DNA from 2 places in the Turicibacter bilis genome. Region 1 is predicted to be linked to the other one. Evidence: riboswitches for the same ligand, from Rfam matches in the RefSeq annotation. Region 1 holds a riboswitch; the other holds the start of a gene.
The links. A riboswitch is a leader RNA that binds a small molecule or an ion and turns the genes downstream of it on or off. The one in region 1 is predicted to bind S-adenosylmethionine.
Positions count from the first base shown of each region.

Region 1 (7,585 bases):
CTTTAGAGGAAACAGATATTCAAAGATACTTTTTCAGATTTTTAAAAAAATACGGGATTGATATAACAATCTCTTGTAATGAGGAATTTAATCATGAAATATTGTTCTAAATGTCAGATGAAAGTACAAAATCAATTGAATAACTGTCCACTTTGTGGGCAATCACTGGAGTCAGTTGAATTTGAAATTGAGCGAGATTATCCAGAGCAATTTGCAAAAAAACGCCGTTTTTCCATTCGAAAATTCATTATTTTTTTAGCGATGGTGATTATCTCCTTCTCGTTTATCAGTGGGATTTTTCAGGATTTTCAATGGAATTGGGTATTCATTATTACAGCTGCAACACTTTACGTAACTATTAGTGCTATTTTAGGATCGCGTGTGAAACGAAATATTGGTCCAAATATTTTAACACAGGTTATTGGAATATCGGCTTTATCAATCATTATTGATTATTTTTTGGGATATAGTGGGTGGTCTTTAGATATTATTTTCCCGCTTGATTTAATGGCTGGAACAACCATAATTACTGTCATGATTCTTCTTAATCCAAAGCGATTTACGGATTTAGTTATTTATCAATTAATGTTTGGATTGATGGGAATTGTGATTTTGACGATGATTTATTTCCAAGTCATTATCTTCCGTCAAATTGCTATTATTGGAAGTTATTATACGATCATTACTTGTGTCGGTTTATTCTTCTTTGCGGATCGTCAGATGATTCATGAGTTGAAGAAAAAATTTCATTATTAATTAATATTTTTCATAAAAAATACAAATTATGTAAGAAAAGATTTACAAATAGAAAAATAGATGTTATAGTATCCATAAGTTAAATAATTCCAATTGAATCGTGATTCCTTATAAAGAGAAGTGGAGGGACAGGCCCGATGAAGCTTCAGCAACCAGTACAGATGTACAGTGGTGCTAAATCCGACAGAGCTATTCTGAAAGATGAGGAGAACAGGTTAGTATGCTGATTTTAAACTAAGGTGTTCTTCTGATTTCTCAGAAGGAATCCTTAGTTTTTTTAATTGAATAATAATCCTTATCGAGAGAAGTGGAGGGACAGGCCCGATGAAGCTTCAGCAACCAGTACAATGTACAAAGGTGCTAAATCCGACAGAGCTATTCTGAAAGATGAGGGAGTGAGTGAGAATTTATTTAGATTTGAACGGACTTCTTTCATCAGCATAAGGAGTCCGTTTTTATTTTGGAAACAGCAAGAAAGGAGAGTCAATATGATTGAACTGAAGAATGTGAGTAAAACTTTTTCGCTAAAGGGGAAGATTGTTGAAGCGGTTAAAGAGGTTAATTTGACAGTAGAAGCTGGTGAAATTTTTGGGATTATTGGATATAGTGGTGCAGGCAAGAGTACTTTAATTCGATGTTTAAATTTTTTAGAAGTTCCAACTGAAGGTGAAGTGATTGTTAATCGTCAAGTGCTAAATCAATTATCGCCCAAAGAATTAAGATTAGCTCGTCACAAAATTGGGATGATTTTTCAGCACTTCAATTTATTAAAGACACGAACTGTTTTTGATAACGTTGCTTATCCGTTAAAATGTCAAAAAATTAGTAAAGAAGAAAAGAAGGAAAAAGTACTACGTCTTTTGAATTTAGTGGGTCTAGAGGATAAAGCAGATGTGTATCCTTCCCAATTAAGTGGGGGACAAAAGCAACGTGTGGCCATTGCACGAGCATTGGCTAATGACCCTCAAGTTCTATTATGCGACGAGGCAACATCTGCACTTGATCCACAGACGACAAAGTCGATTTTAAAACTTCTTAAAGAAATTAATAAAGAGTTAGGATTAACGATTGTGTTAATTACGCATCAAATGGAAGTGGTTAAAGAGATTTGTCATAAAGTTGCGGTCATGGAGAAGGGCCGTATTATTGAACAAGGAAATATTGTTAGTGTCTTTTCAAATCCACAATCAGAGATTACAAAAGATTTTGTGTCCTCATTATTCCAAGATGAGAAAATCTTTGAGTTATTAGCAGAAAGAGCACCACTAGAAGAACTGAGTCACTTAGAGAAGCTAGTTAAAATCTCATTTGTTGGTCAGCAAACAGGACATGCCTTTATTTCGAAGTTATCAAAGCAATTTAATGTAGAGGCAAGTATTTTATTTGGAAGCATTGAGATTATTCAAAAGACCCCGATTGGTCATTTGATTGTTAGCTTCCATGGTAACAAAGAAGAAATCTTTAGTGCGATTAACTATTTAGAAAACTCAGATATTCAGGTGGAGGTGTTAAAGAATGAATCAGTTGCTTAATCAAATTTGTCCGAATGTCGTAGCGTATTTTCCAGAGTTAATTCAAGCGCTATGGGATACATTATTGATGGTGGTCATCTCGGGATTGTTTGCTGTGTTAATTGGTTTACCCATTGGAGTTGTTTTAGTCGTGACAAGACCGGGACATTTGTTAGAACAAAAAGCAGTTAATCTGATAGTGGGGAAGTTCATTAATGTTTTTCGCTCGATTCCATTTATTATTTTATTAGCATTTATTATGCCATTAACTCGAGCAATTGTCGGAACATCGATTGGATTAAAAGGGGCAATCGTTCCTTTAGTGGTAGGAACTGCGCCATTTGTTGCTAGACAAGTAGAATCAGCCTTATTAAATGTGGATCCTGGTGTGATTGAAGCTGCAAAGGCAATGGGATCAACGCCATTTGAAATTATTTATCGTGTCCTACTTCGAGAAGGGCTAGGTGGAATTATTTATGGACTAACGATTACGACGGTTAGCTTAATTGGATTTTCGGCCATTGCTGGAAATGTCGGTGGTGGAGGTTTAGGAGACTTCGCTATTCGTTATGGGTATCAGTACTATAAGGGAGATATTATGGTAGTAACGGTCATTATTATTATCATTTTAGTTTCAATCGTTCAAAGTGTTGGGGAAGCGCTTGAACGAAAGTTCAGTCATTAATGAACAAAGAAAAAAATCAAAGGGAGAGATAGAAATGAAAAAGAAATTATTAAGTATTGTAACAACGATTTGTTTAGGAATTTTATTAGTAGCGTGTGGTGGACAATCAGGAGATACTGACAAAGTCATCAAATTAGGGATTAATGGAGAAGTCAATCAGATTTGGAAAAGTGTTCAATCACGTTTAGCAGATGAAGGGATTGATTTACAATTTGTAACATTTAGTGATTATAATTTACCGAATCAAGCATTAGCTGATGGCGAAATTGATGCAAACTCTTTCCAAACTATTGCGTTTTTCGAACAATTTATTAACGATCATAATTTAGATTTAACATCAATTGGCTATACGGTTTTAGCTCCAATGGGAATCTATTCATCAAAAATTTCTGACTTAAATGAGTTACCAGATGATTCAACTGTTTTAATTCCAAATGATGCATCAAATGGAGGACGCGCCTTATTATTATTACAAGATGCGGGTTTAATTAAATTAGCGGATGAAGTTGGAATTACACCAACTGTAAAGGATATTGTTGAAAATCCTAAGAATCTTGAAGTTGTTGAATTAGTCGCACAACAATTACCACTTTCATTAGCTGATGCAGAAATTGCAGTTATTAATAATGGAGTTGCCGTACAAGCTAACTTATCACCTTTAAATGATTCTATCTATATTGAAAATACAGAAAGTGAGTCTGTTGTAAATTATTATAATATTATTGCGGCTCGTACGGAGGATAAAGATAATCCAACATTAAAAAGATTAGTGGAAGTTTATCAAACAGAGGAAACGAAAAAAGCAATTGAAGAGGAATATAAAGGGGCAAGTATTCCAGTTTTTGAATAAGAGTATAGGGGGAGATTATCATGGAACAAAAAATTATTAAAGTACAAGATTATTTAAATAAACGTCGAGAAGATTTTATTCAGATTAGTCATCAAATTCATGAACGTCCTGAGAGTGCAAACGAAGAATATTTTGCCTGTGAGTTATTAAGTGAGACATTACGCCAAGCCGGATTCGATGTTACTGTGAATGTGGCAGGTCATGAAACAGGATTTGTGGCTCGTAAAGCATCCTCTAAACCAGGTCCGATTATTGGGATTTTAGCTGAATATGATGCTTTAGCTGGACTTGGTCATGGATGCGGACATAATATTATCGGGGCTAGTAGTGTAGCAGCCGGTTGTGCATTAGCTCAAGTGATTGAAGAAACGGGTGGGGAAGTCGTTGTATTTGGAACGCCTGCTGAAGAAGGGGGAGATAACGGAAGTGCAAAAGGATCATTTGTTCGCGAAGGATTATTTAAGGACGTTGATGTTTGTATGATGATTCATCCAGGTAGCAAGACGACTATTACTGGACCTTCTCTTGCTAATCATCCAATTGAGTTTGAATTCTTTGGACGACCAGCTCATGCAGCGGGATGTCCAGAGAAAGGAATTAATGCCTTAGATGCGATGATTGTGTTCTACAATGCAGTAAATGCACTTCGTCAACAATTGACACCAGATGTTCGTATTCATGGAATTATTACACATGGTGGGGATGCACCAAATATTATTCCTGAATATACAAAAGCAAGATTCTATATTCGTGCTAATACGATTCAAGTTTGCGAAGAAGTGACTGAACGTGTGATTAAAGCAGCAGAAGGAGCAGCTTTATCGACGGGATGTGAATTAAAATATACGACTTATCAAAATATTGTGGAAGATTTAATTGTTTATCCAAAGTTTAATGAATTATTTACAAAAGTGGCGACTGACCTTGGACTAGAAGTAGAGGAACTTGATCCGAATGCTTCACGTGGTTCAACAGATGCAGGAAATGTGAGTCAAGTGGTTCCAACGATTCATCCATCACTTAAAATTTGTGAACCTCATGTTGCTAGTCATACTAAAGAGTTCAAAGAGGCGGCGGCTTCTAAAAGAGGTGATCAAGCGGTTTTAGATAGTGCTGAAATTTTAGCACGTATTAGTTTAGAGTTACTGTTAGATTCTCAAAAATTAAAAGAAATTAAAGATGAGTTTGCATTGTTAAAAGCTGAATAGTCAAAGACAAACGCATAGAGCAATCTATGTGTTTTCTTGTTTTTATCATTGTTATTTTGCTGAAGAAAACATAAAGTGATGATTAGTGAATATAATGAAGTAATTTAATCAAAGCTGTTGGGATAGGAGGAGAAGAAATGAATTCATTTTTTGAAGGACTTGGAAAGAAAGTTTCTCAAACAGGACAAGATGCGATGAAAAAAACGAAAGAACTAGCTGAGATGACAAAAATTAATTCGCAAATCGCTGAGGAAGAGAAGAAACTGAATAAATTATATATGAAGTTGGGACAACTTTATTATCAGATGCATAAGAATAATCCGGAGTTAGTATATACGGATATTTGCCAAGGAATAGGTGGATGTTTACAGACTATTGATCGATATGAAGTGATGTTAAACGAGTTAAAAGGGATTAAGCGATGTGAGAAGTGTAAAACGGAAATGCCGATTTCATCAACGTTTTGTCAAACGTGTGGAAGTAAATTAAATGATGAACGAGAAACCATTGTTTCGACCATTTGCCCGGAATGCGGAATGGAAAATGGAGGGCATGCAACGACATGTATTAAATGTGGAAAGTTACTATAAGAAAAAGCTGTTGATGTTTAAATCAACAGCTTTTTTATAATTATCTATCTAGAGGGAGATAAGTTTTTACATAATGAAAACCTTTGGTTTATAAAAGCAACTTTAGAAATCAGTTCTGTATAGTGATTACCATTTAAATGCGTTCCAATCTTCTGCGTATTTAGCGAATAATTCATTAATAGCTTTACCGATTTCAGCATATTCTTCATCTTTTAAGTTAGCTAATGAAACACGAATTGACCAAGATGGTCCTTCAAATCCACTACCATTTAATAAGACAATACTGTAACGATCAGCTAATTCAAATAAGAACTCTAATGAATTTCGTTCCTCTTTAAGGTATTCAACGAATTCCTCACCATATTTAAGTTTTGCCCAAACCAGTAAATCAATTTCGTCATAGTATGACGTACTATAAGGATTTTCTTCTAAGGTCAGTTCATCAAGGTAAGTATGTAATAACTGTTTACGACGACGACAAATTTCTTTTGTTTGATTTTTATACGTATCATTTTTATCTAGTAAAGCAAAGATTGAGAAAAATGCCATCTGTACTTGTTGTGGGGTCGATAATCCGGCCGTATGGTTAAGTGCGACTTGACGGCTATCTGCTACAATACGGTCGATAAATGGAATATGATCTGGATCAGTTGTTAAAGCACCATAACGTTCTCTTAAAATATCTTTTGCGTCCTCGGGTAATTGCTCGATTAAATGATTGTAGACATTATCTTTTGCTAAGGCAATGACGCCAAGACGCCAACCTGTTACACCAAAGTATTTTGAGTAAGAATAAACGCCTAGTGTATTGTAAGGCATTGAACACATTAAAGATTGAAACTTATCTGCGAATGTCCCATAAACATCGTCGGTAACAATCATTAAATCTGGATTTTTAGATTCAACAATATGTTTCAAGTAGAACATAGACTCTTCATTGATTGCCACTGAGGGTGGATTACTTGGATTAACGACGCAGGCTAATTTAATTTTAGTATCTGCTAATTTATCTAGTTGTTCTTTAGGATATTGCCACGTATGGCGTCCATTTTCATTAACCTCAGAAGCATAGATTTTAACAATGTCGAAATGATAGCGAGGTAAGTTTGCAATTTCGACATAAGGTGTAAAGATTGGAACAAACAGAGCAATTTTATCACCTGGTGATAAAATACGGTTGGCGATTAATGAATCAAAGATATAGCACATAGCAGCAGTTCCACCTTCAACTGCATATAAATCATGAGTTGCTGTTTTAGGGTCACCTCCCATCTCTTTAATGACATAGTCCTTAACTACTTTTTCAGTATGAATTAGCATACGATCAGGAACTGGATAATTATCACCAATAATAGCATCTGTTAATTCGAATACCCAACTATCAGGATCAAAATCAGGTTCCTTAATTCCATATTCAATAATAGCTTTTAATAACTCAACACCAGGAGCATTAGAATTATGCTTTGTATACATTAAGAAGCGATCATAAATTCCTGCTTTCTCCGGCATTCCCGCTAAATCTTTATCAGACCATGTTCGTTGGGTTTCTTCTACGGCAAATTGTCCAAAAGTAAAGAATGCTTGACGAGGAGTAGCGGCTGTCCAGTTTGGGTTACCACGTCCAGCATTTAACATCATTCGAATGCCTTTTTGCTCTGATTTTTTAGCCATTTTAATCAGTTCATCTTTTAATTCGAATGGACTTAAGCTTTCAACCTTCTTAATCATATCTTGAATTTTTTTACGTCTATTTTCTTCGTGTGTTGTCATATAAAACTTCCTTTCAAACGTTCAAACTATTTTTAAATTAGGAGAAGAAGATAATGACGATAGAACCCCAAACGGTTAATAAAATGTTACCAACCGCGTATGGGACAGTGTATCCAAGTACAGGGGCATTACTTTTCGCCTTTTCACAGATAGCTCCAATAGCAGCAGTTGTTGTTAACGCTCCTGCAGTAGCACCAAGTGTAATGGGTGCCTTG
Region 1 is NZ_CP071249.1:2,596,320-2,603,904, forward strand. It holds gene J0J69_RS12515 (hypothetical protein) at 1-110, shown strand, start outside; gene J0J69_RS12520 (DUF6320 domain-containing protein) at 94-756, shown strand; SAM riboswitch class I at 862-964, shown strand; SAM riboswitch class I at 1,049-1,150, shown strand; gene J0J69_RS12525 (methionine ABC transporter ATP-binding protein) at 1,245-2,288, shown strand; gene J0J69_RS12530 (methionine ABC transporter permease) at 2,272-2,952, shown strand; gene J0J69_RS12535 (MetQ/NlpA family ABC transporter substrate-binding protein) at 2,987-3,802, shown strand; gene J0J69_RS12540 (M20 family metallopeptidase) at 3,823-5,010, shown strand; gene J0J69_RS12545 (zinc ribbon domain-containing protein) at 5,148-5,600, shown strand; gene aspD (aspartate 4-decarboxylase) at 5,727-7,370, opposite strand; gene aspT (aspartate-alanine antiporter) at 7,408-7,585, opposite strand, start outside.

Region 2 (7,585 bases), 820 kb from region 1:
TATGGTTTATGTTTACGGATTTTTGTCATGAATGATGACATAACGTCTACTGCGATTTGGTCTACGCGATCATCATTATTTCCGTATTTAGGGAAGTCTCCTTCAACTTCGAAGTCAACTGCAATACCGAATTCATCACGGATTGGTTTAACTTTTGCATATTTGATAGCTGATAATGAGTCAGCTACTACTGATAATCCAGCGATACCTGTTGCTGAAACGCGTTCTGCATCTGTATCGTGTAATGCCATTTCAATACGCTCATAGCTATATTTGTCATGCATATAGTGGATGATATTTAATGTATTAACATATAAATCTGCTAACCATTCCATTACTTCATCGTAACGTTCCATTACTTTGTTGTAATCTAATACTTCATCAGTAATTGGTGCCCAGTGTGGTCCAACTTGTACTTTAGACTTTTCATCTTTACCACCGTTGATTGCATATAATAATGCTTTTGCTAAGTTAGCACGCGCACCGAAGAATTGTAATTGTTTACCAACTTTCATTGGTGATACACAACATGCGATTGCATAGTCATCACCGTAGATTGGGCGCATGATGTCATCATTTTCATATTGGATAGCTGAAGTTTTGATTGACATTTTTGCACAGTATTCTTTGAATCCTTGAGGTAATTTAGTTGACCATAATACTGTTAAGTTTGGTTCTGGAGCTGGTCCTAAGTTATCTAATGTGTGTAATACACGGAATGAGTTTTTAGTTACTAATGGGAATCCATCAGTTGACATACCAGCAATTGATTCAGTTACCCAAGTTGGATCTCCTGAGAATAATTCATTGTAATCTGGAGTACGAGAGAATTTAACTAAACGTAATTTCATTACGAAGTGGTCCATAATCTCTTGTGCTTCTTCTTCAGTGATTACACCGTTTTGTAAGTCACGCTCAATGTAGATATCTAAGAATGTAGAAGTACGTCCTAAAGACATCGCAGCACCATTTTGCTCTTTAATTGCAGCTAAGTATCCGAAGTATAACCATTGAACTGCTTCTTTAGCAGTTGTTGCTGGTTTAGAGATATCGAAACCATGTTTTGCTGCCATTTGTTTTAATTCATTTAAAGCACGGTATTGTTCAGAGATTTCTTCGCGTAAACGAATGTTTTCTTCATCCATGACACGTGAAGTGTTGTTATGGTCTTTTAATTTTTCAGCCATTAAACGATCTACCCCGTATAAAGCAACACGACGGTAGTCTCCGATAATACGTCCACGTCCGTAAGCATCTGGTAATCCTGTGATAACACCTGATTTACGAGCTGCACGAATTTCTGGAGTGTAAGCATCGAATACACCTTGGTTATGTGTTTTACGGTATTCAGTGAAGATATGAGATACTTCTGGATCTACATGGAATCCATAAGATTCAGCAGCTTTTTCAGCCATACGAATTCCACCGAATGGTTGTAATGAACGTTTGAATGGTTTGTCAGTTTGGAAACCAACGATTTGTTCTAAATCTTTATTTAAATATCCTGGTTCATGAGAAGTAATTGTAGATACGATTTTTGTATCTAAGTCTAAAACTCCGCCAGCTTCACGCTCAGCTTTAGTTAACTCCATTACTTGTTCCCATAATTTTGTTGTTGCTTCAGTTGGTCCTGCTAAGAAAGAGTCGTCTCCTTCATAAACAGTGATGTTTTGATTGATAAAGTCACGCACATCAATTTTTTCTTGCCATTCTGTACCTTTAAAGCCTTGCCAAGCTTCCATGATAGTTCCTCCTTATAGTTCTCTTAAGAACCGCTCTCTGAAATTTCAAATCTTATTGTTACCATAATTTTACAACAAGATTCCTCCCTTTGTAAAGGGTTTTCACTATACGAACATAACATTTAATAACTCCCCTTAAACGTTATAACGTATATATCTTTTACAGTTATTATTATATTTCCAACACTGGAAAAAATCAACTTATATACATTAATTTTTTAAAATATTTTTATTTTTTTCTAATATAAGGAGTTACGCTTACAATCTTATGGATAATTTACCAATATAATATAGGAAATAAAGATAAAATCCTAATTTTGATATTAAAAAAAGATATCTCTTTCCTAATAAAATAAAGCGTATCTGCTACTGATTGTAATCAAAAAAATAAGGCATTAACTCCTAGTAAAATAATCATAACTCCCCCAAGGATGTTTGCTTTATTTCCTATCATATGCCCTAATGTTTTTCCAAAGGTTGATCCTATATAGGAAAATAAAAATGCAATAGTTGCTATGACAATAGTAGCCAGAATTAATTGTTCATAAATTAACCCGTAAGTAATCCCCGCTGCTAAAGCATCGATACTTGTCGCTATCCCAAACATCGCAAGTAACTTTAAGGATAAATCTTTTTTTTTATTGAAGCCCATCTCATGAGATTCAATATATTCTTCTTTCGAGCTTTCAAAAGCTTCTTTTAACATTCTAACACCTAATATAATTAAAATCACACCAGCGATTAAATGATTATACGTCGTGATTTCTCCACTAACAAACTTTAATGAAACAATTCCAATGACAAATAACAGACCTTGAAAAAAGCCAAAACTAATGGATACTTTAAGACGATCTCTCACTGTATGGGCTAATCCATCCATTCCTAATGTAATAGCAACCGCAAATGCATCCATAGCTAATGCAACTGACATTATCATGATAACTACTAAATATTCTTTCAACGATTCTCACCCCAACTTTAGTTTCCTTTTATCTTTACATCTTATCGAAATGATTACAAATATATGATTAAAATTTTTCTATCTCATATTATCCCTATATAAGACTTAATAACTGTGGCCTGTTTGTGGAAAAAAATAATTGACTTTCCATAAATAGGATTTATAATAGTTATTAAGATTTACAATTTTATACAACTTAACAAACTCTTATCACGAGAGGCGGAGGGACAGGCCCGATGATGCCCGGCAACCAATCAGTCATGATACGGTGCCAATTCCTGCAGACATTGTCTGAAAGATAAGGGAAAGTGTGATCTACATATAAATTATGTAATACACCTTTCTGCTTATCGAAGTAGAAAGGTTTTTTTATTTCATAAATAAGAAAATTGTAGCATCTGATTAAGAGAACGAAAGGGGAGAATTTCATGATTGTTCTTAATCAAATAAAAAAAATATTTAATACGAATTCTGGATGTGTCACTGCTGTAGATTCGGTTAACTTATCTATCCGAAAAGGGGAAATATTCGGAATTATCGGTTACAGTGGGGCTGGAAAAAGTACACTAATTCGAATGTTAAACTTACTGGAACGTCCAACTGAAGGGACAGTTACCATTGATGGGAAAGATTTAACTCAAATCTCCTCTAAAGAGCTTCGATTAGCTCGACAACAAATTGGAATGGTCTTTCAACACTTTAATTTACTCTGGTCACGTACGGTATTTGAAAATATCGCCTTCTCACTTGAGATTGCAGGGGTAAAAAAAGAAGAAATCAAGCCACAAGTTTTAGAACTTATTCAATTAGTTGGTTTAAGTGGAAAAGAAGACAATTATCCCTCTCAATTGAGTGGTGGACAAAAACAACGCGTTGGGATTGCACGTGCATTGGCTAACAATCCTAAAGTTCTACTTTGTGATGAAGCCACTTCAGCCCTTGATCCGCAAACAACAGATGAAATTTTAGATTTACTTGTTCAAATTAATAAAAAATATAACTTAACTATTGTTCTAATCACACATGAAATGCATGTGATTCAAAAAATTTGTCATCATGTGGCGATTATGGAAAGTGGGCGTATCGTTGAACAAGGAGATGTCTTAACGGTTTTCTCTAATCCTCAGCATCCAGTTACTGAACGTTTCGTTAAACAAGTAGCGAGTGAAGATGACTCAATTGAGACGGTCGAACATCTAATTAAAAAGTTCCCTAAAGGAAAAATTGTTCTTCTGAAATATCTAAAAGAAAAAGCAGAACAACCTTTCATCACAAACGTTATTCGTAACTACCAAGTGGACATTAATATTATTCAAGGAAAGGTCGTACAAACTCAAGAGGGTGGCTACGGTTCTCTTTATGTTCAACTTACGGGTCTAGAAATCATTCCAGCTCTTAATTATTTAAAAGAAGTTGGGGTAGAAGTTGAGGTGATTTCATAATGTTTTTATTATTACTACCAAATGTCAAATGGGATAAAATGTTCTCGGCAACGCTTGAAACATTATATATGACTGCTATCGCAGGTATCTTCGTCTTTATTTTAGGATTAATTATCGGGTTAGTCTTATTTTTAACAGCACCGAATCAACTCTTAGAAAATAAATGGATTAATCGTGTTTTATCAGCATTTGTTAACATTTTTCGTTCAATTCCATTTGTCATTTTAATCATTCTTTTGTTAAACTTTACAAAATTCTTAGTTGGGACGGTCCTTGGGCCGAATGCAGCCCTACCAGCTTTAATTATAGGAGCCGCTCCTTTCTATGGGCGTCTTGTTGAAATCGCGCTTCGCGAAATTGATAAAGGTGTCATAGAAGCTTCCATTGCAATGGGAGCTTCACTTTGGACGATTATTCGAAAAGTCCTCATTCCTGAAAGCTTACCTGCTTTAGTTTCAGGAATTACGGTTACAACGATCTCACTTGTTGGATATACAGCAATGGCTGGTGTTATCGGTGCAGGTGGTCTTGGAAATCTAGCTTACTTAGATGGATTCCAACGTCATCGATTTGACGTTGTTTTTGTAGCAACCGTCATTATTTTAGTAATTGTCTTTGTGATTCAGTTTATCGGAGATATGATCACTAAACAAATTGACAAACGTTAATAAAAACTATTTATTCAGTTAAATCCTTAATCAGTTGATTAAGATTTATATATCACTCGTTGGGGAAAACGAGCAAAGAATATGAAAATTTAAGGAGGAAGTTAAAAATGAAAAAATTATCATTAGGTTTATTAAGTTTAGTGGCAGCTATTTCTTTAGTTGGATGTGGAAATAGTGGTGAAGAGAAAACAACATTAAAAGTTGGAGCAACAGCTGTTCCTCATGCAGAGATTTTAGAACAAGCCAAACCATTACTTAAGGAAAAAGGAATTGAATTAGATGTTGTCACATTCCAAGACTATGTCTTACCCAATACAACTTTAGATGAAGGAGAATTAAATGCGAACTACTTCCAGCACATCCCTTACTTAGAGGGATTTAATGAAGAGCATGGAACACATCTAGTTAATGCAGGTGGAATTCACATCGAGCCAATCGGTATTTACTCTAAAAATTATAAATCTTTAGATGAATTACCTGAAGGCGCTACAATTATCATGAGTAATTCAGTTGCTGATCATGGACGTATGTTATCCTTATTACAAACAGAAGGATTAATTACTTTAGATTCTAATGTAGATGCTAGTGTTGCTACAGTAGAAGATATTATTGAAAATCCTAAAAACTTAACATTCAAAACCGATATTGATCCAGGTATGTTAGTTACTGTTTATGAACAAAATGAAGGAGATGCGGTTTTAATTAACACAAACTATGCATTAGACGGTGGATTAAATCCAATGACTGATTCTATTGCTATGGAAGGATCTGAATCTCCTTATGTAAATATCATCGCTGTTAATAGCGGAGATGAAAACCGTGATGATATTAAAACATTAGTTGAAGTTTTACGTTCTAAAGAAATCCAAGATTTCATTGTTGAAACATATGCAGGAGCGGTTGTTCCTGTTTCTGAATAATTCATTTAAAAGCACTCAAGTAAATCGAGTGCTTTTTCATATCCTACGTTTAAAAAGTATGAAATAATAAATGCTATAAAAGAGCCATAATATAAATTGATAGATTATACCATAAATACAGGTAATTTATGGTATAATATTAAAACAAAGAAAGGGTGAGAACGATGATTGAATTCAAATCGAGTTTAAAGATTAAAAATGAAAAAACAAATTTAGTAGTTGGCGTTTTCTCAGATATCTCTCATGACATTATTACTCAATTAGATAAAGCATTAAATAAACGTTTATCAGTTTCATTAGAAGAGGGATTAATTCCAACTAACTTTAAAGATATCACGCCAATTTATCCATTAGGGCAAATTGAAAGTAAAAAAGTTTATATTGTAGGATTAGGCAAATCAACAGATTTTACGGTTGAAAAATGTCGTAAAGTTTTAGGAAAAGTCGCAAAAGCAGCAAAAGAGGATGTAACCATCTTATTAGAAACATTCGATTGTAAAGCTGTCTCAATTAATGAATTAGCGACAGTTTGTGCTGAAGCTATCACTTTATCAACATATAAAATGGAAACTTATAAGACTGAAGAGAAAGCTACAACACCTGTTAATTTCTTCATCCATTGCGATTCACAAATTACAGATGATTTAAATCGTGGAGTGATTTACGGAGAGGCAACAAACAGTGCTCGTCAATTATTAAATGAGCCAGGTAATAAATTAACGGCAACAGATTTAGCGAGTCATATCGCTCAATTCGCTAATGAACATGAATTAGAAATTCGCATCGTTGAAAAAGATGAAATGGAACAACTAGGAATGGGTGGAATCCTTGGTGTTAACCGCGGATCCGTCCAACCTCCAAAAATGATTGTCGTGAAATATCAAGGAACACCACGCTTTGAAAATATCACTGCCTTAGTTGGTAAAGGTTTAACGTTCGATACAGGTGGATATTGTCTAAAACCACGTTCTGGGATGGAAGCAATGAAAGGTGATATGGGGGGAGCCGCTTCTGCATTCGGTGCTTTCCAAGTTGCGGTACGCTTAAACTTACCAGTCAACTTATTACTTGTTATTCCATCAACAGATAACATGATTAGCGGAGATGCAATCAAACCTGGTGATATCCTAACAACAATGAGTGGGAAAACTGTCGAAGTAACAAACACAGATGCTGAGGGACGTTTAATCTTAGCAGATGGTATCACATTTGCTAAACACTTAGGTGCAAGCAAAATCATTGATTTAGCTACTTTAACAGGAGCAATTATTGCAGCATTAGGTGCTGATACAACAGGAGCCTTTACTAATAACCAAGCCTTCTTAGATGAATTTCAGAAAGCTGCTGATTTAACAAATGAATATATGTGGCAAATGCCTTTATTCCCTCGTGATCAAAAAGCTCTTCGTAATAGTGATGTAGCTGATTTAAACAATGCTCCAATCGGAAAACCTGGAGCGATTATGGCTGCAGCCTTCTTAAAAGAATTCGTTGAAGATACACCATGGATTCACTTAGATATTGCTGGAACTGCTGATTCAAAAACAGCTTATGATTTAGGTCCAAAAGGTGGAACTGGAGTTATGGTTCGTACAATCGCAAAATACTTAGAATTACAAGGATAATGCCTAATCTAAAGAGATATCGTCTAACGATATCTCTTTTTTTGTTTTTAATCATAATCCTCCACTTCTTAAAATACATTAGATATTAATTATGAAACATTGATGGAGGATTAAATATGTCAGAACTAGTCAAAGATTTGGAACATATTATCTGGTCATACTTAGCAATTCCAATATTGTTATTTGTTAGTTTAATATTTACGTTCTATTTTCAAGGCGTTCAATTT
Region 2 is NZ_CP071249.1:1,779,503-1,787,087, forward strand. It holds gene pflB (formate C-acetyltransferase) at 1-1,742, opposite strand, end outside; gene J0J69_RS08590 (manganese efflux pump MntP) at 2,122-2,703, opposite strand; SAM riboswitch class I at 2,908-3,008, shown strand; gene J0J69_RS08595 (methionine ABC transporter ATP-binding protein) at 3,132-4,145, shown strand; gene J0J69_RS08600 (methionine ABC transporter permease) at 4,145-4,813, shown strand; gene J0J69_RS08605 (MetQ/NlpA family ABC transporter substrate-binding protein) at 4,921-5,733, shown strand; gene J0J69_RS08610 (leucyl aminopeptidase) at 5,898-7,358, shown strand; gene J0J69_RS08615 (alanine/glycine:cation symporter family protein) at 7,475-7,585, shown strand, end outside.
Region 2: another riboswitch for S-adenosylmethionine. It lies ahead of J0J69_RS08595 (methionine ABC transporter ATP-binding protein); the one in region 1 lies ahead of J0J69_RS12525 (methionine ABC transporter ATP-binding protein).